Regions from separate parts of the Pseudoalteromonas sp. Z9A4 genome, predicted to be linked through region 3. Evidence: predicted binding sites of a transcription regulator. Region 3 holds the regulator's gene; each other region holds the start of a gene.
The links. Region 3 encodes ArgR, which controls arginine synthesis, uptake and breakdown. Its sites were predicted from a motif close to ANTGAATANNTATTCANT; they were not measured.

Region 1: GQR54_RS08440 (arginase family protein) is a predicted target of ArgR. The motif match lies at 8,940-8,957, and genes of this name have one in related genera.
Region 2: GQR54_RS03185 (OadG family transporter subunit) is a predicted target of ArgR. The motif match lies at 5,275-5,292, and genes of this name have one in related genera.

What each region holds. Positions count from the first base shown of each region.
Region 1 is NZ_WTLA01000008.1:74,201-84,530, forward strand. It holds gene GQR54_RS08400 (DsbA family oxidoreductase) at 38-703, opposite strand; gene GQR54_RS08405 (Xaa-Pro peptidase family protein) at 827-2,047, opposite strand; gene GQR54_RS08410 (flavin reductase) at 2,149-2,757, opposite strand; gene GQR54_RS08415 (SDR family NAD(P)-dependent oxidoreductase) at 2,767-3,489, opposite strand; gene GQR54_RS08420 (DUF393 domain-containing protein) at 3,486-3,884, opposite strand; gene ppc (phosphoenolpyruvate carboxylase) at 4,005-6,650, shown strand; gene cdd (cytidine deaminase) at 6,787-7,713, shown strand; gene udp (uridine phosphorylase) at 7,781-8,536, opposite strand; gene GQR54_RS08440 (arginase family protein) at 9,000-10,109, shown strand; gene GQR54_RS08445 (amino acid ABC transporter substrate-binding protein) at 10,239-10,330, shown strand, end outside.
Region 2 is NZ_WTLA01000002.1:321,796-332,125, forward strand. It holds gene alaS (alanine--tRNA ligase) at 1-2,237, shown strand, start outside; gene GQR54_RS03160 (aspartate kinase) at 2,244-3,461, shown strand; gene csrA (carbon storage regulator CsrA) at 3,553-3,744, shown strand; gene GQR54_RS03170 (YcxB family protein) at 3,795-4,262, opposite strand; gene GQR54_RS03175 (hypothetical protein) at 4,395-4,586, opposite strand; gene GQR54_RS03180 (DUF1328 family protein) at 4,645-4,818, opposite strand; gene GQR54_RS03185 (OadG family transporter subunit) at 5,338-5,580, shown strand; gene oadA (sodium-extruding oxaloacetate decarboxylase subunit alpha) at 5,592-7,373, shown strand; gene GQR54_RS03195 (sodium ion-translocating decarboxylase subunit beta) at 7,387-8,517, shown strand; gene GQR54_RS03200 (aldo/keto reductase) at 8,660-9,631, shown strand; gene GQR54_RS03205 (hypothetical protein) at 9,645-9,821, shown strand; gene GQR54_RS03210 (peptidoglycan DD-metalloendopeptidase family protein) at 9,896-10,330, opposite strand, start outside.
Region 3 is NZ_WTLA01000002.1:162,228-172,557, forward strand. It holds gene lpdA (dihydrolipoyl dehydrogenase) at 1-1,143, shown strand, start outside; gene GQR54_RS02400 (tRNA-uridine aminocarboxypropyltransferase) at 1,467-2,147, shown strand; gene GQR54_RS02405 (hypothetical protein) at 2,158-2,673, opposite strand; gene GQR54_RS02410 (Fe(3+) ABC transporter substrate-binding protein) at 3,611-4,615, shown strand; gene GQR54_RS02415 (iron ABC transporter permease) at 4,615-6,246, shown strand; gene GQR54_RS02420 (ABC transporter ATP-binding protein) at 6,247-7,296, shown strand; gene GQR54_RS02425 (Dyp-type peroxidase) at 7,345-8,244, shown strand; gene argR (transcriptional regulator ArgR) at 8,261-8,728, opposite strand; gene mdh (malate dehydrogenase) at 8,954-9,886, shown strand; gene ispB (octaprenyl diphosphate synthase) at 9,973-10,330, opposite strand, start outside.

The sequences.
Region 1 (10,330 bases), on a different contig from region 3:
TGCAATGTGCAGCCTTTTGAAGTGTTAAACAACAATTTTACTCGCAAGCGTCTTTCTTGGCTTCTTCTTCACTAATTTGTTTTAGTGCTTGAATGAATGAGTCGCTTGGTTGTCCGCCAGTAAGCGCATATTTATCGTTTATGATAAACGTAGGTACTGAAGTGATACCCATCTGTTTAAAGTTGTCCTGCTCTTGGCGTACGTCTTGTACGTATTTGTCTGAATGTAGGATACCGCGTGCAGTTTCTTTATCAAGACCCACTTTTTCAACAACGTCGAGCAACGCTTCTTCTTGATTTAAGTATTTTAAATCTGTGAAGTGCGCTTCAAAAAAGGCGAGTTTTAACTCGGTTTGCTTACCTTCTTCACGTGCCCACATTAATAAACGATGCAAATCAAAGCTGTTGATCATGATGCGTTTGCCATCAAAATTAAAGGTAAACCCAGCACGCTGACCGGCTTCGAACATGTTTTTACGATTTTCGTCGCCTTGTTCTTCACTTAGGTTGTACTTTTGCATTAAGTGTTCGTTTAAGTCTTGACCTTCAATTGGCATATCTGGATTTAGTTCAAAAGGATGCCACGTAATATCTGCGCTCATTTCGTCTTTGAGTTGCTCTAGTGCAGTTTCTAGGTTTTTATAACCCACTACACACCAAGGGCACATTACGTCTGAAACGATATCAATTTTAAAGTTTTTCATATTTATCCTTTTGAGGATTGCTTATAACTAAGTATAAAAAAGGATATTGGGATTAATTTAGCTTTATCAATACCAAACTAAAAAGAGCAGCTATACAGCTGCTCTTTTAGAAGGTACTAATCTTTAGGCGTTAAGCCCAAATGGGTCGTCAATGCTATAACTTGGTTGTGTAAACCAATGAGGGCCGTTGTCGGTCATGTAAAAATGATCTTCTAAACGTACGCCAAATTCATCCGGTATAACTAACATTGGCTCGTTACTAAAGCACATGCCTGGGGCAAGTGGGGTTTTATCACCGCCAACTAAGTATGGCCATTCGTGAATGTCTAGCCCAATGCCGTGGCCAGTTCGATGCGGGCAACCCGGTGTTTGGTACTGCGGACCTAGGCCTTGCGCCGCTAAATAGTTACGGGCGCCCGCATCTACGTCTTCGCAGGTGGCACCGATTTTAGCTGCATTAAACGCAGCCATTTGCGCTGCTTTTTCATGATCCCAAAACATCCGTTGGCGCATTGTTGGTTCGCCAAATACATAGGTACGGGTTATATCTGATAGGTAGTCGTGTACTTTACAGCCGGTATCTATTAATACCATATCGCCTTTTTTAAGCACTTGCGCGTCTTTAACACCGTGCGGAAAAGACGTTGCAACACCAAACAACACAATACAAAAATAGTTACCTGGCGCGCCTACCTTTTGGTGGGCTTGTTTAATAAAGGCTTCTACTTCGGTGGTGGTTATTCCCTCATAAAGCATGCTTGCTGTGGCTTGATGCACGGCTAATGTCATATCCATCGCGCGCTGCATTAAGCTAAGCTCATGAACTGATTTATGCATACGGCAATGCGCCGTTACAGGTTGTGCGTTTATGAGTGTTAAACCCGTTTGCGCTTTATTAATGCCGTCGAATATAAAAAATTGTGCGCTTTCATCAATGCCAATGGTTGCGTTTTCATTAATATTTAACTTTTTTAGTACTTCGACAAAAAGTGCATAAGGATTTTCGTGTTCTTGCCACCCATGAATAGGCCCCTCTATTACTTTAAACCCGTTTAGTGAACCAATTTCGAAATAAGGCGCAATGTATTGTACTTCACCAAGGGCCGGTAATATTGCGCCAACCATGCGCTCGCTCGCGTACCATTTCATACCTGTAAAGTAGGTTAGGTTGGTGCCAGCGTTTAAATAAATTGCATCTATGTTGTTTGCAAGCATATAAGCTTGCGCTTTGGCTATGCGCTCTAAATGTTCGTCAGCTGCAATAGGGGTTAGCGTTTGCGTCATATTACTTAGGCTTGCCAACGCTTGCTCGCTTGATTGTGTACCAATACCGATGGTAGTCATATTTTTCTCCTTGGATTTTTAGCTAGTGTGATTAATACCAAGGTAAAATTCAATGTTATGCGATAAGAGGCTAATAGTTTATAGCCTCTTAAATGGTCATATTATTTTTTAGCGTAAGGTAAACGCGTGAGTTTATTGCTTGTGTGGTAGCTATCAAGCCCGGTTACTGCGACTGTTTCTATTGCTTGTAAATCTAGGAAACCATCGCTTTGCAGCGCGGCTTTATCAACAAAAACATCCATAATTTCGCCAATAACGAGCTCAGTCCCATTGATGGCTAAATGTTGGTTTTCTATAAATTTTACCGAGTACTTTAAGCGGCTTTCTTTTACAAAAGGCGCTGCAAAGTCGTTTAAGTATTCAGGTGTTAAGCCTGTAGCATCAAACTCAGACTCGTCTTTATCGTAACGAGCTGAAGTTTGATGAGCTTGTTTGTAAATTGACTTATTCACTTGATTAATGGTGTAAGTGCCCGTTTGTAAAATGTTTTCAAACGTATGACGCGGCACACTATGAGGGCGCATAATCATGGCGACCAAAGGTGGGTTAGCCCCAAGGTGAATAACCGAGCTTACAATCGACAAGTTGGTATTGCCGAGTAAGTCTTGCGTGCCAATTAAATTAGCGCTTTTAAAACCCGAAAGAGAATTAATTAAATGTGTACGGGTATGTTTTTCAAGTGCGTCTATACGCGCTTTAGTAAAATGCATTAAAAGTCCTTACCACGGTATTGTAGAGCCTTGCCAGTCTAAATAAGCAGGCTCACCGTTTAGTTTTAAATCAGGGTTATTGTTTGTTAATTCAAATAGTTGCTTGGCTACAAATTCAGGGGTAAATAATTTACCTTCAGGTACATTCTTTTGAAAGGGCTTTGAAAGTGCTGTATCGGTAGTGCCAGGGTGAAACAGAATGAGTTTGGTATTTTTAGCACGACGAGCAAGCTCTATAGCAGCGGTTTTAAATAGCATGTTAAGCGCCGCTTTAGATGCGCGGTAAGTATACCAACCACCTAATTTATTGTCGTTTATGCTGCCTACGCGCGCACTTAATGCAGTAATAGTACACTGCGTTTTGTGGGTTAACAGCGGCAAAATACTCTGCAAGCAAAGTAGGGGAGTTAGGGTGTTTGAATTTAGAAGTTGGCTAAAATACTCAGCGTCTAAATCCTCCATCTTTTTTTCAGGCATATGGGTTTCGTTGTGCAGTGTACCATTGAATATAATAACTTGTTGTATATCGGCATTTTGCTCTTTTAGGTAATTAGTAACGCGCGCTAAACTTTGTTTTGTGTAGTCAGTATGCAGGTGGACAACACTTGAGCCAGATTCAATACTTTTTGAACTAATACAAACGATCTGATGAGTAGGCGTGTTTATTTGTAGATGTTCTATATATGCATTTGCTATGGCACTGCTTGCGCCGAATAAAACAATAGTTTTCATTTATCACCTTTTGCTTTTAGTCCACATTGGCCGTTACTGCACTGAGTATTTGGCATTAAAAAGCGACTGATGGGGTGCCGATACTTAGCAAATAATAGGTATCCGCAGTCAGCGAAAAAGCGAATTATTGGCAAGCGAAAAATTTTCAACCAGCTGTGTTTACCCACTATTTTCCATGCTTCGTAAGTTACATCAAGTCCATAAATCATTTCACCTGATTGCTTTTGAGCTTGCAGGTAGTTCATTGCTTTGTCTTTATCAATATACGGGTAGCGCTCACTGAAGTCGCTCGCGTTAAGATCTTCAAGCGTAATTAAGTTTTTGTTATCAGCGTGTTTTAGTTGCTGCATTTCGGTGCTACAAAGAGGGCAGTTACCATCGTAAAAAATGATCATGTGAATGCTTTGTGATTATTTTATATATACTTTTTTACGACAAGACATTGCAAATGGATCTATTAAATATCTCTTCATGATGATATTAATAGTGTCCTACGAAAAAATGGAGACTGATAAATGAGTGAACAATACGCCGCCTTGCGAGGTAATGTAAATTTACTAGGGCAACTACTAGGACAAACAATCAAAGATGCCCAAGGTCAAGCGATTTTAGATAAAGTGGAAGAAATTCGTGCTTTATCAAAATCATCTCGCAGTGGTAACGAAGACGACAGACAAGCGCTAATAGATGTTTTACATGCGCTTAGTGATGAAGAGCTTTTACCGGTTGCCCGTTCATTTAATCATTTTTTAAACCTTGCTAATGTAGCAGAGCAATTTCATACCGTTTCGCGTTTTAATGACGTTGGCCTTGGCCAACAAAACCCTCTCACTCAAACATTAAAAACGTTAGCTACAAAAGCAGAACAAGGCCAGTTAGACAGTAATCATTTGGCCGAAACACTCTCAAAACTCCACATAAACTTAGTATTGACTGCTCACCCAACCGAGGTTACGCGCCGTACTATTATTAACAAACACGTTGAACTAAGTGATTGCTTAGCGTCATTAGAGCGAAAAGATAACTTAGTGCAAGAGCGGGACAATATTTTAAATCGTATTGAACAACTGATTAGCCAAGCTTGGCATACCGACGATATTCGTCGCTCTCGCCCAACGCCAGTTGATGAAGCCAAATGGGGCTATGCAGTAATAGAAAATAGCCTGTGGCATGCGGTTCCGCGCTTTTTACGTGAATTTTCAGCGAATGTTAAAGACCAGTTGAGCTTAGAGTTACCAATAGATTACAGCCCAATTGAGTTTACATCGTGGATGGGTGGAGACCGTGATGGTAATCCATTTGTAACATCGCAGGTAACAAAAGAAGTGCTTGATCATGGTCGTTGGATGGCACTTAACTTATACATTCAAGATTTAAAAACGTTGTGCGCTGAACTCTCTATGTCAGATGCCAGTGATGAGCTTGTTGAGCTTGCAGGGCAAGAGTTTGAACCATATAGAGCAGTAATCAAAAAGCTTAAAAATCAGGTTGCGGAAACAGTGGCGCACTTAGGTGCTAAAATTAAAAATAAGCGCAGCGATTCACAAGATTTAATTACTAATATTAATCAGCTTAAGCACCCAGTTGAAGTGTGCTATCGCTCGTTATTAAAGTGTAATATGAAAGTAGTTGCGGATGGCTTATTACTTGATTTACTGCACCGTATAAATAGCTTTGGTTTGCGTTTAGCCAAACTTGATGTGCGCCAAGATTCATCTCGCCACGGCGATGTGTTTTCAGAACTGACTCGTTATTTAGGTTTAGGCGACTACAACCAATGGCAAGAGCAAGACAAACAAGCATTTTTACTTGCAGAGCTTAACTCGCGCAGACCGCTTATTCCAAAACATTGGCAACCAAGCCCAGATGTACAAGAAGTACTTGATACCTTTGATGTAATTGCCAAGCAAGACGAAGCAACATTTGGTTTGTATATTATTTCGATGGCACGAACAGCGTCAGACATTTTAGCAGTACAACTATTGCTAAAAGAAAGCGGCTGTAGCTTTGATTTACCAGTAGCACCGTTATTTGAAACACTCGACGATTTAAACGCAGGCAGTGATGTAATTACCACATTGCTTGATAATGTTTGGTATCGCGGGCACATTAAAAACACCCAAAACGTAATGATTGGTTATTCTGATTCAGCTAAAGATGCCGGCATGATGGCAGCAGGTTGGGCGCAGTACGAAGCAATGGATAAACTAGTACAGCTTGCTGATGCACGCGGTATTGAGCTTGTTTTATTCCATGGACGCGGTGGTACAGTAGGACGTGGTGGTGCACCCGCTGCACAAGCGCTGCATTCACAACCACCAGGTTCATTAAAAGGTGGCTTGCGTGTAACCGAGCAAGGCGAGATGATTCGCTTTAAATTTGGTTTACCCGATGTAGCACTGCAAAGCTTAAATATTTACGCAGGCGCAGTTCTGCAAAGTAACTTATTACCGCCACCGGAGCCAAAACCGCAGTGGCGCGAAGTAATGAAGCTAATAAGTGAGGAGTCATGTGAGCATTACCGTAATGTAGTTCGTCATGATGAAAACTTTGTACCTTACTTTAGAATGGCAACACCTGAGCTTGAACTGTCTAAGTTACCGCTTGGCTCTCGCCCTGCAAAACGTAACCCTAATGGCGGCGTTGAAAGCCTGCGTGCTATTCCATGGATTTTTGCGTGGAGCCAAAACCGTTTAATGCTTCCTGCATGGCTAGGTGCGTTAACAGGCTTAAAAGCTGCGCTTAATAAGTACGGCGCAGAAACCCTAAACGAAATGAGCTTACAGTGGCCGTTCTTTAGATCGCGCCTAGAAATGCTAGAAATGGTATTTAGTAAAGCCGATTGTTGGTTGAGTGAGCATTACGACAATGCGCTGGTGGAAGATATGTACAAACCACTGGGTGTAACACTTCGTAAAGAGCTTCAAGAAGCCATTAGCTTAGTGCAATCACTTAGCCCGCAAAAAAGCCTATTAGCCGAACAACCTTGGATTAAGGAGTCGATTAGTTTACGTAACCCGTACACCGATCCACTTAACTTACTACAGGTTGAGCTTTTACGCCGTGCTCGCTCAGAGGAAAAACGCAACGAAGGTGACATTGATAATGCATTAATGATCACGATGACAGGTATTGCAGCAGGTATGCGTAATACCGGCTAACATGTTATTTTGTTAGGTATACCTATTGGTATTAAAAGGGAGCACGCGATGTGCTCCCTTTTTTTGCGTTAAATAGGCTGGTATTTAACACCTTAACCTTTTAAACTACTTAGCCATTGAATAATTAAAAAATGTTATGGCTTCAGCAACTTTTACTGTACAGCAAGATACAGCACTTACAAATTCGCACATCACATTAAACGTAGCGCAAACAGCGTCATTACGTAGTCAATTAAAATCACAACGTGGCATATTAAATTCTAATAATATTAAGCAGTTATGCGCACAACTCAATGTGTCTGATGATGCATTATTACAAGGTTTAGTACCTTTGGCTTCTGAGTATGCTGTTGCGCCAGTGTCAGATTTTCATGTAGGCGCAATTGTTAAAGCACTTGATGAAAAGGGTGAGGTAAACTTTTACTTTGGTGCGAATGTAGAGTTTGATCATCAAGCATTGAGTTTAGTGGTTCATGCAGAGCAATCAGCAATAAATAACGCATGGTTAAACGGCGCCAAAAAAATAGTTAAAATAGCGATTAGCGATGCACCGTGTGGATACTGCCGCCAGTTTATGAACGAACTCGCAGATGCGAAAGAGTTTGATATTTTATTGCCAGAGCAACACTTTAAATTGGCAGAATTACTGCCGCACTCGTTTGGGCCGACTGATTTAGGTAACGCGTTTAGCTTGTTTAATCCAGAGCCTCACCAGCAAGTATTTTCAAATGCTCAACTAGATGAAAAACTAGCAAGTACAGCATTAAACGCATACGTACCCTATAGTAAAAACTTTAGTGCAGTAAAAATTAGTACATTTGAAAATGGCGATTTTTACGGAAGTTACGCAGAAAACGCAGCGTACAGCCCAAGCTTGTCGCCACTGCAAAGTGCACTTAGCCAATTATTTATTGCAGGGCTTAGCTTTGATGAGCAGACGGTAAAAGGTATTACACTTTTAGAAACCGCAGGCCATGAAAACCAAGCGGGTGTAGCACGTGCTGTACTTGCAAGTTTTAAAAATCTACCGGCAATAGAAGTAATTAGCGCTCAGCTAAAATAACCTTTCAAAAACAATAAAGCACAGCCAGAGCTGTGCTTTATTGTTTTATTAATTAATAGAACCTATATTAATCAAGTAATACTTTAGCCGCTTCTAATACTACCGCTACAGATTTACGCTCAATTTCACCATGGTCAACATTTGGTATTTCTTGGCGAGTACGATTAACAAGTACGCCTGCTACACATGCTGCTTGTAAACCAAGGGCTGCACACATAGTAAATAATGTTGCTGATTCCATTTCGTAGTTCATCACGCCCAGTTTTTGCCACTCTTCGCAGCTACCTTGTAGTGATTTAGGAACGTAACCAGAATGCGTATCGTAACGCTCTTGTCCTGGATAAAATGTATCGCTTGATGCAGTAATACCAATATGAAAATCGATATTTAAGTTTTTACATGCTTGTACCATAGCTTGTGTTGCATAAAAGTCAGACACAGCAGGGTAGCTAAGAGGAGCAAAATGCTGGCTTGCACCGTCTAAACGTACAGACGCTTGGCTAATTAAAATTTCGCCTTCGTTGATATGTGGCTGAATCGCACCTGTTGTACCAATACGTAAAAATTTACGCACGCCAAGTTGTGCTAATTCTTCTACTGCAATCGACGTAGATGGACCACCAATACCCGTAGAACAAACAACCACCGAATGGCCGTTTAGTTGACCTAAGTAAACATGAAACTCACGAGTTTGAGCAAGGCAGGTTGGGTTGTCTAGGAATTGTGAAATGCGTGCAGCACGATCTGGATCGCCCGGTACAATCGCAAGTTTTGCACCTTTAAGATCGTCAATACATAGTCCTAAGTGAAATACCTTTTCCATAGCTAAGCCTTTTTATAATAAATTGTGTCAATCTAGCATCATTGCTAGAAACGTTTATCAAGTACAGGACGATTGTCCGTTTTATCTTAACTCCTCCAATTAAGTCTTAATAATTTTAAGAACTAATTTGATTTATTCATCAACTATGAATATTCAATCAAGTGCTTATACAAGTAGCCTTGTTGTGCTGTTGACATGTTCAAGCAGACATAATAAGTATCAACCAAGCGCGTAACTACAATTAAATAGTTTATGGCAAATATTCATTAATATTAAATTAATTCAATGGCTTAAATTTGTATTAAGCACGTAAAAGATAACGTGTTTATTTATATTAGGCACAGACTTATTTAGCAAAGTGGAATTTATTTGAAGTTTAGGCACTTTTGGTGATTTTGGTGATTTTGCATAACTAATCAAAAGTAATTAGCTACGTACAGAATAAAAATCGAAGGAGTTTATTATGAGCACACAATTTGAAGCATTTAAAAACAAAGTTGAGCACTGTTTGTGCGCACCGGGTGATGGCGTATACACAGTAAATACTGCAAAAGAGCGCAAAGCCGCACTGCGTAATAAACTTTATGGACAAACTGAAAACGTTGATAATTTGTGGCGCGAGTCTTTAAATGAATTACCAAATTCTCCACATAAAGCCGTTATGTTAGGTATTAGCTCAGACTGTGGCGGTGGTATTTTACGCGGTGCAAACTGGGGGCCACTGTTTGTGCGCTCAGCTTTAATTGATCAGCAACCGCAGTGTCACTCGTTTGATTTAGGCGATGTACGTGTAATCCCACATTTACTTCATGATAAATACCTAAATGATGCAACCATTTCTAATTGCCAAAAAGCCCTATACGGTAATGAAGATAACGACTACTACGTAAGCCCATTATCAATCACAGAGGATGTATGCGACAGCTTTTACGCGACATTTAAAGATAAAGGGATATTTGGTATTGGTGGCGATCACTCAATTAGTTACCCACTTACCAAAGCGTACTTAAAAGCAAAACGTGAGCAAGGTAAGCGTACTGCTATTATTCACTTTGACGCGCATACAGATTTACTTGTTGAGCGCCTAGGCATAGATTTATGTTTTGGCTCTTGGTGTACACATATTTTAGAGTTTTTACCAGCGCCACATCATTTAATACAATTTGGTATACGCTCAAGTGGCAAGCCTAAAGCGCACTGGGAAAGTACCTTTGGCGTTAAGCAACATTGGGCACATGAAATCATTGAGCGCGGCGCAGCAGCGGTTGCTGCCGACGCTATTGCACAATTAAAAGCTGATAACGTTGATGAAGTATACGTAAGCTTTGATATTGATGCGCTTGATGCAGAGTTTGCATCTGCCACAGGTACGCCAGAACATAATGGTTTAACACCACAGCATGCGCTTGATATTTTATCAGCCATTGCGGATGAGTTTCCGATTACGGGTGCTGATATGATGGAAATAGCGCCATTTACCGACAGCTCTTTAGTGGGTCAATCAAGCTCTGAAACGACACTTAGAGAAGGCGCTAAAATTTCAGCCTTTTTAATTAGTGCGATGAACAAGTAAGCTGTAGGAGCTATAAATACTAGCACTATCAGCGTATAAGTGTGCATTACATGACTAAAAACTAGCAGTTCATAAAGCCTCAGCTATATTTATTAAATACTTATAATGAGTTAGTTGAGGCCTTGCTAAATGAAATTATTGATCTTTTTATTGTTCATTAGCTGTATTAAAGTTGATGCAACTGAAATCACAATAGTAACGGAAGTATTTCCGGACTTTCA
Region 2 (10,330 bases), 160 kb from region 3:
TACCTAAAGAAAAACTTTTAGTAACTATTTATCATGATGATGAAGAAGCGTTTGGTTACTGGGCTAACGAAATTGGCTTACCTGAAGACCGCATTATTCGTATTGCGACCTCAGACAACTTTTGGTCTATGGGCGATACTGGCCCGTGTGGTCCGTGTTCTGAAATATTTTATGATCACGGCGAGCATATTTGGGGCGGGCCTCCGGGCTCTCCTGAGGAAGACGGCGACCGTTTCATCGAAATTTGGAACCTTGTATTTATGCAATACAACCGTCAAAGCGACGGTACAATGTTGCCTCTACCTAAGCAATCTGTTGATACGGGAATGGGCCTTGAGCGTATTTCTGCTATTTTGCAGGGCGTGCATTCAAACTACGAAATCGATTTATTTCAAGGCTTAATTGCTGCTGCTGCAAGTGTTACTAATGCACAAGACATGGACGACAAGTCACTACGTGTAGTGGCCGATCATATTCGCTCGTGTGCGTTTTTAATCTCAGACGGTGTTATGCCATCTAACGAAGGCCGTGGTTATGTACTACGCCGTATTATTCGTCGTGCTGTACGCCACGGTAATAAGTTAGGTGCACAAGGTTCGTTTTTCTATAAATTAGTTGCTGCGCTAATTGAGCAAATGGGTCAAGCGTATCCTGAGCTTGCTAAGCAACAAGAAATTATCGAAAAAGTATTACGCATTGAAGAAGAACAGTTTGGTAAAACACTTGAGCGTGGCTTAGCTATTTTAGAAGAAAGCTTAAGCGACCTTAAAGGCGATATTATACCGGGCGACTTAGTATTTAAGCTTTACGATACGTATGGTTTCCCTGCTGATTTAACAGCTGATGTTGCGCGTGAGCGCCAGATGACGATTGATCATCAAGGCTTTGAAGAGTGCATGGCTGTACAACGTAAAACAGCGCAACAAGCGGGTAAGTTTGGTGCAGATTATAACGACCAATTAAAATCAGATAAACACACTGACTTTAAAGGTTACGACAGCACGCATTACAGCGCGACCGTTATTGAAATTTTTGCTGGCGGCGAAGCTGTACAGTTATTAGAAGATGGTCAAAAAGGTATTGTAGTACTAGACCGCACACCGTTTTACGCAGAATCTGGCGGCCAAACGGGTGACACCGGTACTATTACAGTTGCTGGTGGCGAATTTAACGTTACTAATACCACTAAGCTTGGTAATGCTTTTGCTCACCACGGTACAGTACAAGGCCGTATTGGTGTTAACGATAAAGTGGATGCAACTATTGATGATACGCGCCGCGACAGCATCAAGAAAAACCATACCGCTACGCATATTTTACACGAAGCACTACGCCAACTATTAGGCGAGCATGTAGGTCAAAAAGGCTCACTTGTTCAGCCAGATCGTTTACGTTTTGATTTTTCGCATTTTGAAGCCGTAACTAAAGATGAGCTACGTGAAATTGAGCGTGTAGTTAATGACGAAATTCGTCGTAACTTTGCACTTAATACTGAGCTTATGGCTATTGATGATGCTAAAGCGAAAGGTGCTATGGCGTTGTTTGGCGAAAAGTACGATGACGAAGTACGTGTAGTAACTATTGGTGACTATTCTATTGAGCTTTGTGGTGGTACGCACGTTGAGCGCGCTGGCGATATTGGCTTATTCAAAATAGTATCTGAAAGCGGTATTGCCGCAGGTGTTCGCCGTATTGAAGCCGTAACTGGTGCAGAGGCTGTAGCGTACGTTAGCGAGCAAGAGCAACAACTTAGCGATGTTGCAGCTTTAGTTAAAGGCGATAGCGCATCGGTACTTGAAAAAGTAACTGCGTTGCTTGAAAAATCTAAAGGCCTTGAAAAGCAAATTGCACAGCTTAGCGATAAGCTAGCAAGTGCAGCGGGCGCGTCTTTACTTGACTCAGTTGTAGAAATTAATGGCGTTAAGTTACTTGTAGCTAACGTTGAAGGGACTGAATCTAAAGCGCTTCGCGGTATGGTTGATGACCTTAAAAACAAGATTGGCTCAGGTGTTATTGCGCTGGGTGTTGCCAGTGGCGACAAAGTAAGCCTAATTGCCGGTGTAACTAAAGACTTAACAGGTAAAGTAAAAGCCGGTGAGTTAGTTAACCATATGGCAGGTCAAGTAGGTGGTAAAGGTGGCGGTCGTCCAGATATGGCACAAGCTGGTGGTAGTGAGCCACAAAATCTTGCTGCTGCACTAGATAGCGTTACAGCTTGGTTAACTGAGCGTACTTAAGCCTAAGTGGCGCTTATTGTTCAAAAATTCGGTGGCACTTCGGTCGGCTCAATAGAGCGAATTGAAGCGGTCGCCGACCTTGTTGTTAAAACCAGACAACAAGGACATCAAGTGGTTGTGGTTCTCTCTGCTATGTCGGGAGAAACCAACCGCTTAATTAACCTCGCCAAACAAATTGATACTCGCCCGAGTAGCCGTGAACTAGATGTACTTATTAGCACCGGAGAGCAGGTTTCTGTATCACTGCTTGCTATGGCTATTATCAAACGTGGTCATTCAGCTGTAAGCTTATTAGCCGATCAAGTCAATATTCTAACCGACAATATGTTTGGTAAAGCCCGTATTGAAGACGTTGCCGCTACACGTTTAAAGCATGAGCTTGAGCATAACCGCATTGCTATTATTGCTGGCTTTCAGGGGCGTGACGTTGAGGGCAATATTACAACGCTTGGACGCGGCGGCACCGATACATCGGCTGTAGAAATAGCAGCGGCTATAAAAGCCGACGAATGCCAGATCTATACAGACGTTGATGGCGTATATACTACAGATCCTCGTGTTGAACCTAACGCGCGCAGAATGAGCCAAGTTACTTTTGCCGAAATGCTAGAGCTGGCAAGTTTAGGCGCAAAAGTTTTGCATATTCGCTCGGTAGAAGCTGCAGGTAGACACAATGTGCCACTTAGGGTGCTTTCTAGTTTTAATCCTGATGAAGGCACATTAATAAGTTTTGAGGAGAACGATATGCCAAGCAAGGTGGTATCGGGGATTGCGTTTAATCGTGACGAATGTTTAATTAAAGTAGATGGTGTGCCAAGCGGTACGCAATATCTTTCAAAAATATTGAAACTTTTTGCTGATAATGGCATCGAAATAGATATGATTAATCAAGTTAATCATATCTTTGAAAAAATAGACTATGCTTTTACTGTGCACTCGAATGATTATCTGCAAGCACTTGAATTATTGAGCGAAGATCAAGCTCAACTCAGTGCTCAAAATATAAGCGGATTACCAACAGTAGCTAAAGTTTCTGCTGTTGGAATGGGTATGAAATCGCATTCTGGTGTAGCAAGTTTATTTTTTGATGCATTAGCGCAGGAAAATATTAATGTAGTTTTAGTCTCGACTTCTGAGATTAAAATTTCAGTTTTAATAGATGAAAAGTACCTAGAGTTGGCAGTTCGTGCATTACACAAAGCATTTTTAACAGAAAATGGATAGATTGAGAGTTTTTACTTACTTTTCAGTCTAATTTTCATTAGTATGTTTAAGCGGAATCTTATAATTTTTATTGGAACATGGGAGCAAGAGAATGCTAATACTAACTCGTAGAGTAGGTGAAACCCTAATGATTGGTGACGAAGTAACAGTTACTGTTCTAGGTGTTAAAGGAAATCAAGTTCGAATCGGTGTTAATGCACCAAAAGACGTATCAGTGCATCGTGAAGAGATTTACATGCGCATACAAGCTGAAAAGTCGAACCCTAATCCGGGCAATGCTTAATCAACACGTATACGTAGTTGAGTAATTAGCTCAACTAGACTAAAAGCCACTCACTGAGTGGCTTTTTTGTTTATAAAAGCGAGTGTTTCTGGGGTTAGTATTTGTTTTGAAATGTACTGCATTCCGCTTTTATTTTTAATAATAATACCTTGCTGAGTATCTATTACTTCGCTTATGTCTTGCCAAGTTAGCTGAAAGTTTTTGTAATGATTAGCCGATTTAATGCCTTCTTCATCAAAGGTAAGTGTTACCTCAGAGCCTGACGCTCTGCTGAGCATTTGTCTGGTTACCCACCAAGGTCTGCGATAGTAAAAAGCGACGCACTCTAGTACACCTAGCATGATCATAAATGATCCTAAGTAATGATCGTTTAAAACATAAATGCCAAATAAACCAAGCGCAACGAGGAGTACAAGTAAAAAGTACTTAGGTTTGGCGCGCTTACTGTACGGGAGTGACTCATCAAAGCACTCGTAAAAGTAAGGTTTATCTAGTGTGTAGGTTGTTGTAAATGCCATATTGCCTTGCTTTAAATATCGTTTTTTTTATTTTAACAAGCTAACCGCTAAATGAGCAGCTTTATAGTCAGTGATTTTATTACAGACACAAAAAAACGGCCCTAAGGCCGTTTTTTAGCGATACAAGAAGAATTAACAGTTAGTTTCTTCAGCGTTCACGCCTTCTTTAACATTTTCACATGCATCTTCTACTTTGTTTTGCACGTCAGTTACTGCTTCGTCAATACGTTCGCCTGCGTCTTCTGCGTGATTGTCTTCACAACCCATGATGAAGAAACTTGCGAATAGACCGATTAGTGCTGCTTTTACAGTTGTTGAATTCATAATGTAATTCCTTGTAAGTATTAATTAAATTTTAGTGTTTGTTAGTTGAATGCTTTATCTACCTGGGTGATTTACCACGTAGTGCACCTGAAACTAATGAGATCACTAAAAGTACTAAAAATATAAAAAATATAATTTTTGCTATACCAGCTGCGGCACCTGCGATGCCACCAAAACCTAACACTGCAGCGATTAAAGCAATAACTAAAAATGTAATTGTCCAGCGTAACATTGTTTTCTCCTTGGTTATCAAATTTGCTCATAACAACTAATGCCAGTTATATGCCAAAGTTTATTTTTGTTTTATATCAGGTAGTTATGGTTTTTAACTGTGTTTTTAGTTATTAGTTAGTTAGTAATTTTTACGCTTTGTTATGTAAGTTATTCACACTGTTACAAGTTACTGGTAAATATTCACTAAAAATAATTTTTTTGGTAAGACCAATTAACAATTGATGTGTGTTTTTGTACTTATTATAAAATTTGGCGGTTATTTTTATTAAGTCGAATAGTTAATTAACAACTTCCATATAACTATTAGCTATAGTCGTTATTTTCTGTATGTATTGTAGGGCGCATGATTGCTGAGTTATGGCATGTAAATTTGTTGAGTGTTATGTTGTTTATAGTTTAATTGGTTTTACCAATTTACAAGATGTAGACAATGCGACTAGTTTTGTTATTATCCAGTGAATAAATATTTAATTAAATCGATTTTTTATTTTCGATATGGGTTTCAAGGGGGAGAAAAATGGATATAGGTGCTCTACTCACAACGGCTGGTAGCTTAATGCTGACTGGCATGGTTGGAGTGTTTGTATTTCTGTCGATATTAATTGGTGCAGTAACGCTTATGTCTAATTTGGTGACGCGCTATAGCGAACCAGAGGCATCACCAGCTAAATCACCGTCTTTTAAATCTCAAGGTGTGCCTAATGAGCACATCGCTGCTATTAGTGCTGCCATTGCTCAGTACAAATCAAATAATAAATAAGGGGCACACACATGGCTAAATTAAAATTAACAGAATTGGTATTACGCGATGCGCACCAATCATTGCTCGCAACACGTATGCGCTTAGACGATATGCTACCTATTGCTAGCAAGCTAGATGATGCAGGTTATTGGTCTATTGAATCGTGGGGCGGTGCTACATTTGATTCGTGTATTCGTTATTTAGGCGAAGATCCTTGGGAGCGTATTCGTGCGCTTAAAAAAGCGATGCCTAATACTAAACAGCAAATGCTATTACGCGGTCAAAACCTATTAGGCTACCGCCATTACGCTGATGATGTAGTTGAAAAGTTTGTAGAACGCGCACATAAAAATGGCGTTGACGTATTTCGTATTTTCGATGCAATGAACGATGTACGTAACCTAGAAACAGCGATTAAAGCGGCTATAAAGGTAGGCGCGCATGCTCAAGGTACTATTTCGTACACGGTAAGTCCTGTTCATACGCTTGATATGTGGCTGACTCTTGCTAAGCAATTAGAAGATTTAGGCTGTCACTCAATTTGTATTAAAGACATGGCGGGTTTATTAAAGCCGTACGACGCTGAAAAACTAATTAAAGCTCTTAAAGAAACCGTATCGGTTCCTATTGCTATGCAGTGCCACGCTACAACAGGTTTAAGTACTGCGACTTATCAAAAAGCGATTGATGCAGGCATTGATATGCTTGATACCGCTATTTCATCTATGAGTATGACTTACGGGCACACAGCAACTGAAACTATTGTATCGATAGTTGAAGGGACTGAGCGCGGTACTGACCTTGATTTAAACCATCTAGAAGAAATTGCTGCTTACTTTAGAGATGTACGTAAAAAATATGCGGCATTTGAAGGTAGCTTAAAAGGGGTTGATGGTCGTATTTTACTCGCTCAAGTACCTGGTGGCATGCTTACAAACATGGAAAACCAACTTAAAGAGCAAGGCGCGGCAGATAAGCTTAATGAAGTTTTGCTTGAGATCCCACGGGTACGTGAAGATCTTGGTTTTTTACCTTTAGTAACACCCACGTCGCAAATTGTAGGTACTCAAGCAGTACTTAACGTGCTAACCGGTGAGCGTTATAAAACAATTACTAAAGAAACTGCTGGCGTATTAAAAGGTGAATATGGCTTAACACCAGCACCAATGAATAAAGAGCTACAAGAGCGTGTGCTTGATGGAGCAGAGGTTATTACTTGTCGCCCTGCAGATAACATTGCACCAGAGCTTGCAACGCTTGAAGCTGAATTACTAAAAGAAGCGCAAGAGCAAGGTTTAACACTGGCTGATGAGCAAATTGATGACGTACTAACTTATGCATTATTTCCGCAGGTTGGTTTGAAATTTATTAAAAATCGTAATAACCCTGATGCATTTGAGCCTATTCCTACCGTTGAAGATAAGAGCAATAAGGCAGCACCAAAATCGGGATCAAATAATAACAGCGTTAAAGCTGAGCAATACAGCGTAAAAGTAGATGGTAAAGTTTACGACGTAGTAGTGGCGCAAGGTGGTGAGCTAAAAGAAGTAACATTAAAAGACTCTGAGCACATTCCTCAGTCTGCTTCAGTTGCATCAGGTGAAACACTTAATGCCCCTTTAGCCGGTAATATTTTTAAGATTAAGGTAAAAGCTGGGCAAGTTGTTAACGAAGGTGATGTAGTGATTATTATGGAAGCCATGAAAATGGAAACCGAAATACGCGCAATGCATACCGGAACTATTGCCGAAGTGTTGGTTGGTGAAGGCGATGCCGTAACTACCGGCGACGCTATGATTGCATTAGCTTAGGAGCAAATAGAGGATGGACGGTATTTTAAACCTCTGGAATGCGACCGGCATTGCTAACTTTACAATCCCATCGTTAATTATGATTGCGGTAGGGTGTTTATTACTGTTTTTAGCGATAGCTAAAGGCTTTGAACCACTATTATTATTACCAATTGGTTTTGGTGCAATTTTAACAAATGTACCAGTGGCAGGTTTGTCAGACCCAGGTGGGCTTTTGTATTACGTTTATTACGTGGGTATTGATACGGGGATTTTTCCGTTATTAATATTTATGGGAGTAGGGGCGCTGACCGACTTTAGCGCGCTTATTGCAAACCCACGTATGTTGTTATTAGGTGCGGCTGCACAGTTTGGTATTTTTGCTACACTGTTTGGCGCAATATTACTTAACTATGTGCCAGGCTTTGAGTTTACTTTACAGGATGCATCGGCTATTGCGATTATAGGTGGAGCAGATGGACCGACTGCAATATTTTTAGCGTCAAAACTGGCACCTGATTTACTTGGTGCAATAGCGGTAGCCGCATACTCATACATGGCACTTGTGCCAATTATTCAGCCGCCAATTATGCGTGCGTTAACAACCCCAGAAGAACGTAAAATTAAGATGCCAGAGCTTCGCAAAGTATCTAAAAAGGAAAAGATTATTTTTCCTCTTATGGTGCTTAGTTTAACGGCTATGTTTTTACCGGCTGCTATACCGCTTGTAGGTATGTTTTGTTTAGGTAACTTAATGCGAGAGTCGGGTGTTGTTGATAGATTAAGTAACAGTGCTCAAAACGAAATCATCAATGTTACAACTATATTTTTAGGTTTAGCTGTAGGTTCAAAGCTTGCTGCAGATAAGTTTTTAACTGTTGAGACGATTGGTATTTTAGTGCTTGGCGCACTGGCTTTTGCAATTGGTACGGCATCTGGCGTATTTATGGCAAAAGGACTTAACCGCATATCTAAAACACCTATAAACCCATTAATTGGAGCGGCAGGTGTATCGGCTGTGCCAATGGCGGCACGAGTAGTTAATAAAGTTGGCCTTGAAAGTAACCCACATAACTTTTTACTTATGCATGCTATGGGACCCAACGTAGCGGGTGTACTTGGTAGTGCAGTTGCTGCGGGTATTTTATTAGCACTTGTTGGCTAATAATTAACGTGGTAGTTAATAAATGATTTAGCGCAGTTTACTGCGCTTTTTTTTGTTCTTAATTTGTTCACCGCTAAATAGTTTCTTGTTCAGCGCTTTTTGTTTACAGTAACAGCTCTTCAAAATTTTAAGGATAGTTATCATGCTTCACACACCTTTAGCAAAGCACTTACCTCATGTTAGTAAACTTGTATTCGGATGCATGGGTCTGGGCGGCGGTTGGAATAAAGACGCAATCACTGATGCACATGTTAAGCAAACTCATGAATGCATAGATAACGCTATTGAAGGTGGCATTAACTTTTTTGACCATGCTGATATTTATACTTTTGGTAAAGCGGAGCAGGTTTTTGGTAAAGCATTAAGCGAGCGACCAGAGCTTAGAGAGCACATGTATATTCAATCTAAGTGTGGGATTCGTTTTGAAGATGACTTAGGGCCAAAGCGCTATGATTTTTCATCAAAGTGGATTGAGCAATCAGTTGAAGCATCCTTGAAGCGATTAAATACAGACTATTTAGACGTACTTATGCTACATCGTCCTGATCCACTCATGGAAGCTAACGAAATTGCTCGCATATTTAGTTGCTTAAAAGAAAGCGGTAAAGTGCGCAATTTTGCAGTATCAAATATGCAGCAACATCAAATGAATTTTTTACAGCATGCACTTGATATGCCGATTGTGGCTAATCAAATTGAGGCTAGTTTACAAAAACATCAGTTTGTTGATGAAGGTGTATATGCCGGTAACAGTGACGGTAAGGATCTTAATTTTACGCCCGGTAGTATTGAGTACTGTCGCCATTTTGAAATTCAAATTCAAAGCTGGGGCAGTTTATGCCAAGGATTATACAGCGGCAGTGATTTATCAAACGCATCGCAGGCTGATATAAACACCAGTCTTTTAGTTAATAAGCTGGCTGCACTTTATGATACGTCTGCTGAGGCTATAGTCATTGCATGGTTACTGCGCCATCCCGCATCTATTCAGCCGATTATTGGAACAACTAATGCCAAGCGTATTAAAGCCTCTTGTGATGCTGTAAACGTACAGCTAACTCGTGAGCATTGGTATGCACTTTATGTAAGCGCTAAAGGCCATGAGCTACCATAAGAAGGGCATTGATATGAATATATTCGTTATTTTAATTGGTTTGTTTGTCGCGCTAGCGATACTTATTCCATTGCTTGAAAAATATCAAAGTAAAATAGGGCTCAACGGTGCAACCAAATACAGCAAATATATTTGGCCATTAGTGATGGTGTCTTTAGTTATTCAGCTCATTTATGTATTAATGTACTAATGGTTTTTAGCGTACACAAAAAAGCCTTTGCAGGTTTAACCTGCAAAGGCTTTTTTAATGTTTATTAATAAACTTTATTTAAGTGCTAACTGTAGCTCGCGATTGCGCTCAAGTTGGGCAATAAAATTATCTGCAATAGGTTTAAACTTAGCAAGTTCTGAGCGAGGTAATGGCTCTGACTTAGGAAGTTTTACTGTTTTAGGATTACGGTGAACGCCATTTACTAAAAATTCATAGTGTAAATGCGCGCCAGTAACACGACCCGTAGAACCTACAGTACCAATTTGTTGGCCCTGTTTAACTTTTTGGCCCGTTTTAACTAGTTTCTTATTTAGGTGTAAGTACTTAGTTACATATTGTGTGCCATGGCTAATAAAGACGTAGTTACCGTTGTACTTGCTGTAACCCGCTTTAACTACCTTACCGTTCCCTGATGCAACCACCGGTGTGCCAGTGCGTGCCGCAAAGTCGATACCACGGTGCGCTCTAACTTGCCCAGTAACTGGGTG
Region 3 (10,330 bases):
GGCCAGTTAACTGGTGGACTAGAGGGCATGGCTAAAATGCGTAAAGTGAAAGTTGTATCTGGTTACGGCAAATTCACTGGCAGCAATACTTTAGTAGTTGAAGGCGAAAAAGACTCTACAACTATCACGTTTGATAACGCGATTATTGCAGCAGGTTCTAAACCAGTTAACTTACCTTTCATCCCACAAGATGACCGTGTAATTGATTCAACTGGTGCGCTAGAGCTTAAAGACGTACCAGAAAAACTACTTGTACTTGGTGGTGGTATTATCGGTCTTGAAATGGGTACGGTTTACCGTGCACTAGGTTCTGCAATTGATGTTGTAGAATTTGCTGACCAATTAGTTCCTGCAGCTGATAAAGACATTATCAAAATTTACCAAAAATACGTAAGCAAAAAATTCAACGTAATGCTTTCAACTAAAGTTGTTGGCGTTGAAGCTAAAAAAGATGGCTTATACGTAACGTTTGAAGGTAAAAACGCACCAGCAGAACCTGTACGTTACGACAAAGTGCTTGTTGCAGTTGGCCGTACTCCAAACGGTAACTTACTTGATGCTGAAAAAGCGGGCGTAAACGTTGATGAGCGTGGCTTTATTAATGTTGATAAGCAATTACGTACTAACGTAAGCCATATTTTTGCAATTGGTGACTTAGTTGGCCAGCCTATGCTTGCGCATAAAGCGGTTCATGAAGGTCATGTTGCTGCAGAAGTTATTTCTGGTCAGAAGCATTTCTTCGACCCTAAATGTATTCCTTCGATTGCGTATACTGACCCAGAAATCGCTTGGGTAGGTGTTACTGAGAAAGAAGCAAAAGAGCAAGGCCTAAAAATTGAAACTGCGGTATTCCCGTGGGCAGCTTCTGGTCGTGCTATTGCATCATCTCGTACTGAAGGTTCTACTAAACTTATCTTTGATAAAGAAAGTGGCCGTATAATCGGTGGTGCTATGATCGGTATTAACGCGGGCGAAATGCTTGGCGAAATCGGTTTAGGTATTGAAATGGGTGCTGATGGTGAAGACTTAGCGCTTACTATTCATGCTCACCCTACATTGAATGAATCAATCGGCCTTGCAGCTGAAATTTTTGAAGGTTCGATCACTGACTTGCCAAACAAAAAAGCAGTTAAAAAGAAGTAATTTAACTTTTTAGCATTTGTTTGAAAAACCCAACTTCGGTTGGGTTTTTTATGTCTGGTTTTTAATTTAAGAGATGTTGAATTAATTCAATGATACCAATCTGCTTATATATGGGGTCTATTTAACGTTAAGAAAATTACGCTAGAACTAGGCAAAAGTTTTTGTATCTAGTTGTTTTAAATAAAAAATTTTTAACGACGTTATAGTGCAATTTAATTCGTTAAATTGATCAAAGATTTATGCAGGTTGGTATGACTATAAATATAAGATTAAATAGCGATAAGTCGTTACAATGCGCGCTTAATTAATTGAAGGTAAATACAGTGAAAAACTCAGTTTTAGCATTACGCGCTCAACAAATAAGTGAATCCCGTCGAGAGTTTAATGCTCGAGGCGGTAAATTAGATCGCTGTGAGCAATGCTTAATAGCTAAGCACTACTGTATTTGTAAAGGTGTTGAGCATGCAGATTGTAAAGCAGCTGTGTGCTTATTAATGTATCACAATGAAAGTTTTAAACCTTCTAATACTGGGCGCTTAATTGCTGAAATAGTGCCAGATAACCACGCATTTAGATGGGATAGAACAGACCCTAACCCCGCTCTTTTAGCTTTGATAAGCGATTCACAATATCAGCCAATGGTAGTATTCCCTGCTGAAGATGTAGAAGAGGGCAGGGCCATTACCGAAATAAGTATTGAAGAGGGTAAAAAACCGCTATTTATATTTTTAGATGGTACCTGGCGTGAAGCTAAAAAAATGATTCGCAAAAGCCCATACTTAGATAACTTGCCTGTACTTTCTGTTACTGCTGATAAACTATCTGATTACCGATTACGTGTTGCCCCTCATGCGCATCAACTAGGCACTGCTGAAGTGGCTATTATGGTGCTAGCGCTTGCGGGAGAAATGGATGCATCTTCTAAATTAGAACAGCATTTTATTAAGTTTCGTGATGCGTATTTGCTTGGTAAGCGCAATAAAGGCCGACCGCTAGAAGAGTAGTTTTACGCAGTTAAGCGAAAGCTTGCTGCTCTTTTAAGTGAGCAAGTGCTTTATTTTGAATTGCTCTGAAGCCTTCTTCAGATGTTAATTGTAAAACCGTATTATATAATTGGCTTACGCTATTGTGAGCCTGAATAAACGAGGTGCAGTCCTCACCAATCATATCCTTAGCCTCTTCGACTCGCTTTAAAAAGTAACAGCTAATATCGGTTTTTCCCTTAAAGTGAGTAGTCGCAATAGCGTTTGCTATTCTATTAAGCTGATAACTAAATTCATCAGGTCGAGAACCCTCACCCCATTTACTAATAAAAATATCGCTTTCTAACTGGATAATTACGTTAAGTATGTTTTTAAACTCACTCATTGGCATATTTAAAAAGTTATAACCTTTGGGGCTAAATAAAGCTTTATACGGATTTTTGTTGGGAGTTTGGGCACCAAAAACACCAATTGGTTTTGCTGTACTTGCGTCTGATACTTTACATAAAAAGGTATTGCTTTGCGGCGTTTTAAAATTCATATCCATTGAGTATTTATGATCCTTGCGTTACTTAGTTATCGGCGCAATTAATGAAAAACTTAGCGAAATTTAAAATATTAATAAAGTATTTGAAGGTGTTGATATTGATTAGCTGGGATGCAGTATTACCCTGCAAAAGTTAGTGGTAGTTGCTTAGAGCTTTACTAAACCCAAATTTTAGGTAAAGAAAAGCGCGCTCTATCTCTAGGCGCGCTTGCGGAATCTTCTAATTTTCTGCATCCTGCAATTGAACTTAATCAACTCCAATTTTTACTAATCCATGTTTATTACTATATTACTTTTTAGTTCTATGTAATGTAGACCATCCGGGCCTGTATCCTTAAATTCCTAAACATCCTGTAGGGTAAATACTATTACCAAATCCTTAATTACACTTCCTAGTGTATCCCTATTTTAACCAATCCATTGTGTTGCCTTAAAGGCCTGTCCATTTATTCCTTAAACATCCTGTTAAACAACTTAGCCGTGTTGTTATCCTTTTCGCATCTTCCTGACGCTGTCCTTTTTACAACATTGCGTTGTGATACTCATCCTGAGCCTGTCCTAAAATCCGTGTTGTCCTGGTAACCTAATCATTGGTTGGTTGAGTAAGCAGTCCATTTCCTTTTACTCAATAAGCGTCATTGCTTGGTTGATGCGTAAATTATAGTGCAATAGAGCAACTAAAATAGGGATAAAACTACATTCAATTAGTATTTACGCAATAGTAATAATGTAAAAGTTAAATTAATACAGGTGCTTAGGTTGTTTTTGTGTGTTTTTTATCTTGATTTTTACTCATTAGCTGTCACATCCGTGAGACATCTCTTACACTGCATTTCCTTTTTGGGCGTTATTTACATATTTACATTTATTTAAAGTGTGCACTTTTTGAATGAGCGCGGTAGAATTCGATGATAATAACAATTATTTAGGTGAAATAATGAAGACAGTATTTACACTTGTTTTAGGGTTAGCAGCATCGGCACCAGCCTTTGCAAGTGACGTTGTTAATATATATTCTTTTCGTCAGCCGTTTTTGATTCAGCCAATTTTAGACGATTTTACAAAACAAACGGGAATAAAAACCAATGTTGTTTTTGCTAAAAAAGGGTTAATTGAGCGTGTTAAACGTGAAGGTAAACATAGTAAAGCCGATTTAGTATTAACCTCTAATTTTAGTGCGCTTATTCAATTAGAAGATTTAAAATTAACACAAACTATAAAAAGTGACAGTGTAAATAATAACGTGCCTGCAGCTTTTCGTGACGGTGATGGCCAATGGGTCGCGCTTACTAAGCGAGTGCGTAATGTGTATTCATCAAAAGAGCGAGTTGGTGAGTTACCTAAGCTCACTTATGAAGATTTAGCAGATCCTAAATACAAAGGACAAATTTGTACGCGCTCTGGCAAACATCCATATAACTTAGGTTTAGTGGCTTCTATGATTGCACACCATGGTGAAGCGCAAACCAAAGAGTGGCTTGAAGGTGTTAAGGCTAATTTAGCACGTAAACCTCAAGGTAACGATCGTGCTCAAGTTAAAGCCGTTAAAGAAGGTTTATGTAACTTGGCATTAGGTAATAGCTACTACCTTGGTAAAATGCTAGAAGATAAAGAACAAAAAGGTTGGGCAGAGGCCGTAAATATTAACTTTCCGAATCAAACTAATCGTGGCTCACACATAAATGTATCGGGTGCGGTTATTACCAAATATGCTAAAAACCCTGAAAATGCATTAAAGCTCATAGAATATATGACCGACAGCAAAGCACAAAACATGTATGCCTCATTAAATATGGAGTATCCAGTTAAGTCGGGTGTTGAACTATCAAGTTTGGTTGCCTCTTGGGGGAGTTTTAAAGAAGACAGCTTGCCACTTGATGAGATTAGTAAATATCGTCCGTTAGCACTTAAGCTAATTGATGAGGTGAAGTTCGATCTTTAATGACTAATAAATTTAAGCTGTCTAAATGGCAGCTCTTTGCGTGGTCGACTGGCTTAATTCTATCGGCCCCGTTGTTTTTTCTTCTTTTTGAATCTCTACAAGGTAGCTCTGAGGTGTTTTCTCACCTGTGGGATACCGTGCTTTGGGATTACATAACCAATACCGTATTGCTTGTTTTAGGTGTTTGCGTCCTTAGCTGCGCCATAGCTTTGCCACTTGGGTGGCTAACGGCTTACTGTAGTTTCCCGGGTAAAAAACAGTTTGAATGGGCACTTATGCTGCCCCTTGCTATGCCCACCTATATTATTGCCTATGTATACACTGATTTATTAGATTATGCGGGCCCGGTGCAAATAGCGCTGAGAGAATGGTTTGGCTGGCAATCGCCTAATGACTATTGGTTTTTTGATATACGTACATTACCCGGGGCCATCGTTATGATTGCCTTGGTGCTTTATCCGTATTTATTTTTGATTTTTAAAACGGCTCTTCGCGAGCAGTCATTCAAATTAGTACAAGCTAGCCAGTTAATGGGATTATCTCCTTGGCAAAGTTTCTTTAAAGTAAGCTTAGTACTCTCTCGTGGGGCTATTGTGGCGGCTCTTGCGCTTATAAGTATGGAAACCATGGCTGACTTTGCAACAGTGAGTTATTTTGCCGTAAGTACATTAACGACTGCCGTATACGATACGTGGTTTGGTTATTACTCACTTACAGCGGCAGCTAAAATATCGGGTGTGATGTTATTACTGTTATTTTTAGCATTAATGGCAGAGCGCTTTAGTCGTCGTAACCAAGCGGTATTTGAGCGCCAATCAAGTGTAAATAGTGAATCTCTCTATGTATTAAAAGGAAAGTCAGCTTGGCTCGCAACGGCATTTTGCAGCTTTATTTTATTTATCGCGTTTGTAATCCCTATTGCAGTACTTATAAATTACGCCATTACCTACTTTGATAAAGCATGGAATGTAGAGTTTTTTAGTTACGCTTGGCAAAGTTTAAAAGTGGCTGGGGTTGTGAGCCTAATAACGATTACGTTGAGTATTTTTGTCGTTTTTTATCAGCGTGTGGCAAAGCAAACGTATCCGCTTATTCCTGGGCGTTTAGCAAGCACAGGATATGCGTTGCCTGGCACAGTACTCGCTATTGCGGTTTTGTTACCACTTACATTATTAGAGAACACCATTAACACAGCGCTCGAGCCGTATAATTTAGATATTGGCTTACTGCTTACAGGTAGCATTCTTACTATTATTATTGCTTATATTGTTAGGTTTTACGCCATTGCACACGGAGCAATTGAGTCGAGTTTTTTACGTATTAGCCCATCACTTGATATGGCAAGCCAATCAATGGGTAAAAGCCAAGGACAAACACTGCGTTTAGTGCACCTACCTTTACTGCGAAGAGGATTGCTTACTGCTGCGTTATTGGTATTTATTGAGTGCATGAAAGAACTGCCGGCTGCGCTATTGCTCAGACCGTTTAATTTTGAAAGCTTAGCTACTCATGTATTTCAGTATGTGAGTGACGAGCAGTTAGAGCTTGCTTCAATATCGGCATTATTTATTGTTATTGTTGGGTTTATTCCTTTGTATTTTATTAATCGTTCTATGGAGCAGCGTAGTTAAATGAGTAGTTTAATTTTACAAGGCGTGAGCTATCACTATAACGGTACAAAGGTTATCCACAATTTAGATTTAACGGTGGGTAAAGATGAAATTGTTTGCCTACTCGGAGCGAGTGGGTGCGGCAAAACGACCACGTTAAAAGCGATTGCAGGTTTAATTGAAGCTAAGCAAGGGTCTATTTTTATAGACGGTAAATTAGTGAGTGATGAGCAATCGTTTGTCTCGCCTGAGCACCGTAACATCGGCATGATGTTTCAAGATTATGCGTTGTTTCCGCATTTAACGGTGGCAAATAATATTGCATTTGGGCTTAGTAAAATGAGTAAAGCTCAAAAGCAGCAACGCGTTGATGAAATGCTTAAGCTGGTACATTTAATTGGCTGTGCCGACAGGTTCCCGCATCAGTTATCGGGTGGTCAACAACAACGCGTAGCTATTGCTCGTGCATTAGCTTATAAGCCTAGTTTATTGCTACTTGATGAACCTTTTTCAAATATCGACACACAAGTACGCTTTGAATTAATTGCCGATATACGTCGAATTATTAAGGCAACTCAAGTATCTGCTGTATTTGTTACACACTCAAAAGAAGAGGCGTTTGCCTTTTCAGATACACTTGCCATTATGCATCGCGGTAAAATTGAGCAACAAGGCACGCCTGAGCAGCTTTTTGCAGCGCCATGTTCAAAGGAGGTTGCAGAATTTCTGGGTCAAGGCATATACTTGAACGCAGAAGTGTTAACAGCAACTGAATACAGAACACCATTTGGTTTAGTCGAGTCCTATGTTGAAAATAAGCATAGCGTAAGCGTAGGGCTTATATATGTGCGCCCTCATCAAATAGAATTAGTGGTAGATAACCAGAGTGACAAGTTCAGCAAGCGAGCTACAATCATAAGTCGTCGCTTTATTGGTTCTGCGTATGTTTATTCGGTTGTTATTGATGAACAAGAAATTGAAGTTGCTGCACAATATGGCCAGTCATTTGAAAATGATGAGCAGGTTATAATAAAAATAAAACCTCACACGGTGAATTTTTTCGAATCGTAATTAATTTGTTATTCGCTGTGTTTTTATCTGTAAAATTAAGGAATAACAATGGCGCAAGCGCAATCAGGGATTTGTGCTGAAGCAAACTTACACGGTTTGCACTTATTTTTTAATGTGTTTGATGGTCAAGATGAATCACTTCGCGCAAAGTTAAAACAAGTAAGCGCTATTGAAGAAGAGTTTAGCGATCAATTTTCAGAATCAATGCTCTCTTGTATGGTTGCTATTGGCGCCCAGTATTGGCCGCATATTCTCCCAGAGTTCATTCCTAGTGAATTACAGAGCTTTCCTAATATAAACCACAGCGATCACCAAATGAGCGTACAACCGTGCGATTTATTTGTGCAAATTCGCTCTGACCGTGAAGACGTTAACCATTTATTTGCGCTGCAAATTTTAAAACTATTTGCCCCCGATGTTGAGCTGGTAGAGCAAATTCGTAACTTTCGCTTTTTAGATGGTCGTGATTTTAATGGTTTTATTTATGGTGGCGACACCGCGCATGGAAGAAAAAAACGCGCTACGGCTTTAATTAGTAACCCTGGTAATTTTGAAGATCAGGGGAGTTATATTCATGTACAACGTTATAAGCATGACTTAACTATGTGGCAGCACTTATCATTGAGTGAGCAAGAACAAATAATGGGGCGTACGCGCCTTGATAACACACTAATTACCCCCGCGATCGAAACCAGCCATGCTTCGCGAAGTGAGCTAAAAGACGAAGACGGGCAACCGCTACTATTAAATCAGAGCATGCCTTATGGCGATGTGTATGAGCAGGGAATGTTATCAATTACATGCGCTTGTACGGGCACCGCATTTGAAAAAGTACTTAATAGTCGTTTAGGGGAAGGAGATTGTTACGACCACTGGCTTGATTTTACTCAAGCCGATATGGGTTCTGCTTTTTTTGCACCTTCAGTCGGGTTTTTAAAACAGATTTAGTTTACTAATTTAGTTATTAAACCGTATCAAATAAAATGCGAACACGTTCAAGTGTTACGTCTATTTCAGATATTTTAGCTGGGGCGATAAAAATAGTATCGTCGCCTGCAATTGTGCCTAGTACGCCATCTGCTTTACCTAATGAATCTAATAATCGTGCTATTAATTGTGCTGCACCAGGACTGGTACGAATAATGATCATCATTTCGTTGTGCATAATGTCGATTACTAATTGGCGTAATGGGCTTTTAGCCGTAGGTACACCCATTTCAGCTGGTAAGCAGTAAACCATTTCTTGTTTGGCGTTACGTGTGCGTACAGCACCAAATTTACTTAGCATGCGCGATACTTTACTTTGGCTTATATTGTCAAAGCCTTGATCTTTTAATGCATCAACTATTTCGCCTTGAGAGCCAAAATTTTCTTCTTTTAATAGTGATTTAAATGCTTTTACCAGTGCTTCTTGTTTATCTTGTGGTTGCATAGTCTTTATTCGTTTTTGTTATTTATGCCGCAAATTCTACACAAAAATGAATAATTATGCAGCAGTTGTTTAGTTAACTTGCCAGTTTGATGCGTTAAATCACAAAAGTTTACGACTATGGTCGAAAATATACTTGAAATAGACAGGATAAATTTGTTTTTAGTCGCTAATTTCATTATCTTAAGAGCCACAAATGTTTCCTACCTCAAATTACGGAGAATTCCAATGAAAGTTGCTGTATTAGGTGCTGCAGGCGGTATCGGCCAAGCGTTGTCTTTATTATTAAAAACAGGCTTACCAGCTGGCTCTGAATTATCACTTTATGATGTTGCACCAGTAGTACCAGGTGTTGCGGTTGACCTTTCTCACATCCCAACAGATGTTAAAGTAGCAGGCTTTGGCGCAGACGAATTAAACAAAGCGCTTGAAGGCTCTGACATCGTTCTTATCCCAGCGGGTATGCCACGTAAACCAGGTATGGATCGTGCTGATTTATTTAATGTAAATGCTGGCATCATCAAAACTTTAGCAGAAGGCATTGTTGCTAGCTGTCCTAAAGCGTTAGTAGGTATTATTACTAACCCAGTAAATGGCACAGTTCCAATCGTTGCTGAAGTATTCAAAAAAGCAGGTACTTACGACGCTAAACGCGTATTCGGTATTACTACGCTTGACGTTATTCGTTCAGAAGCATTTGTTGCTGAACTTAAAGGCGTAGACGTAGCAACTGTGAAAGTACCAGTAATTGGTGGTCACTCAGGCACAACTATTCTTCCTCTACTTTCTCAAGTTGAAGGTGTTTCTTTCACTGATGAAGAAGTTGCTGCACTTACTCCACGTATCCAAAATGCGGGTACTGAAGTTGTAAATGCTAAAGCAGGCGGTGGTTCAGCTACGTTATCTATGGGTGCTGCTGCAGCTCGTTTTTGTATGTCTTTAGTTAAAGGCCTACAGGGTGAAGAAGTTGTAGATTACGCTTACGTTGCTGTTGAAAATGGCGATGCAGAGTACTTTGCACATCCAGTACGTTTAGGTAAAAACGGCGTAGAAGAGATTCTTTCTTACGGCGAACTAAGCGCATTTGAAACAAAAGCAAAAAATGACATGCTTGAAACACTGAAAAAAGACATCAAAGAAGGTGTTGATTTCATGGCGTAATAGCCAAAGTAGAATAACAAAAAAGCCTGCATTTGCAGGCTTTTTTATTGCTCAGAATTAATTTCACACTGTGTAACTAGTTAAAACTAGTGGTCGCGGTCAACCGCAATACGAGCAAGGCTTACGAGTGCTTGCTTATAGTCAGACTCAGCTAAAAAGTCTAAACACGCAATAGCTTTGTCAGCTTCAAGCTCTGCTTTTTGCATTGTAAATTCAAGCGCATTAGTTTGCTTTAGTGCCGATAGAATTTCTTCTAAATGCTCCATACCATTACTGTGCTCTATTGCATCACGAATAAGCTGCGTTTGCTGCTCGCTACCATGTTGCATAGCATAAATAAGTGGAAGCGTTGGTTTGCCTTCAGCTAAATCATCACCAATGTTTTTACCCAACTGCTCAGCATCTGCATTGTAATCGAGTACATCATCTACTAGCTGAAACGCA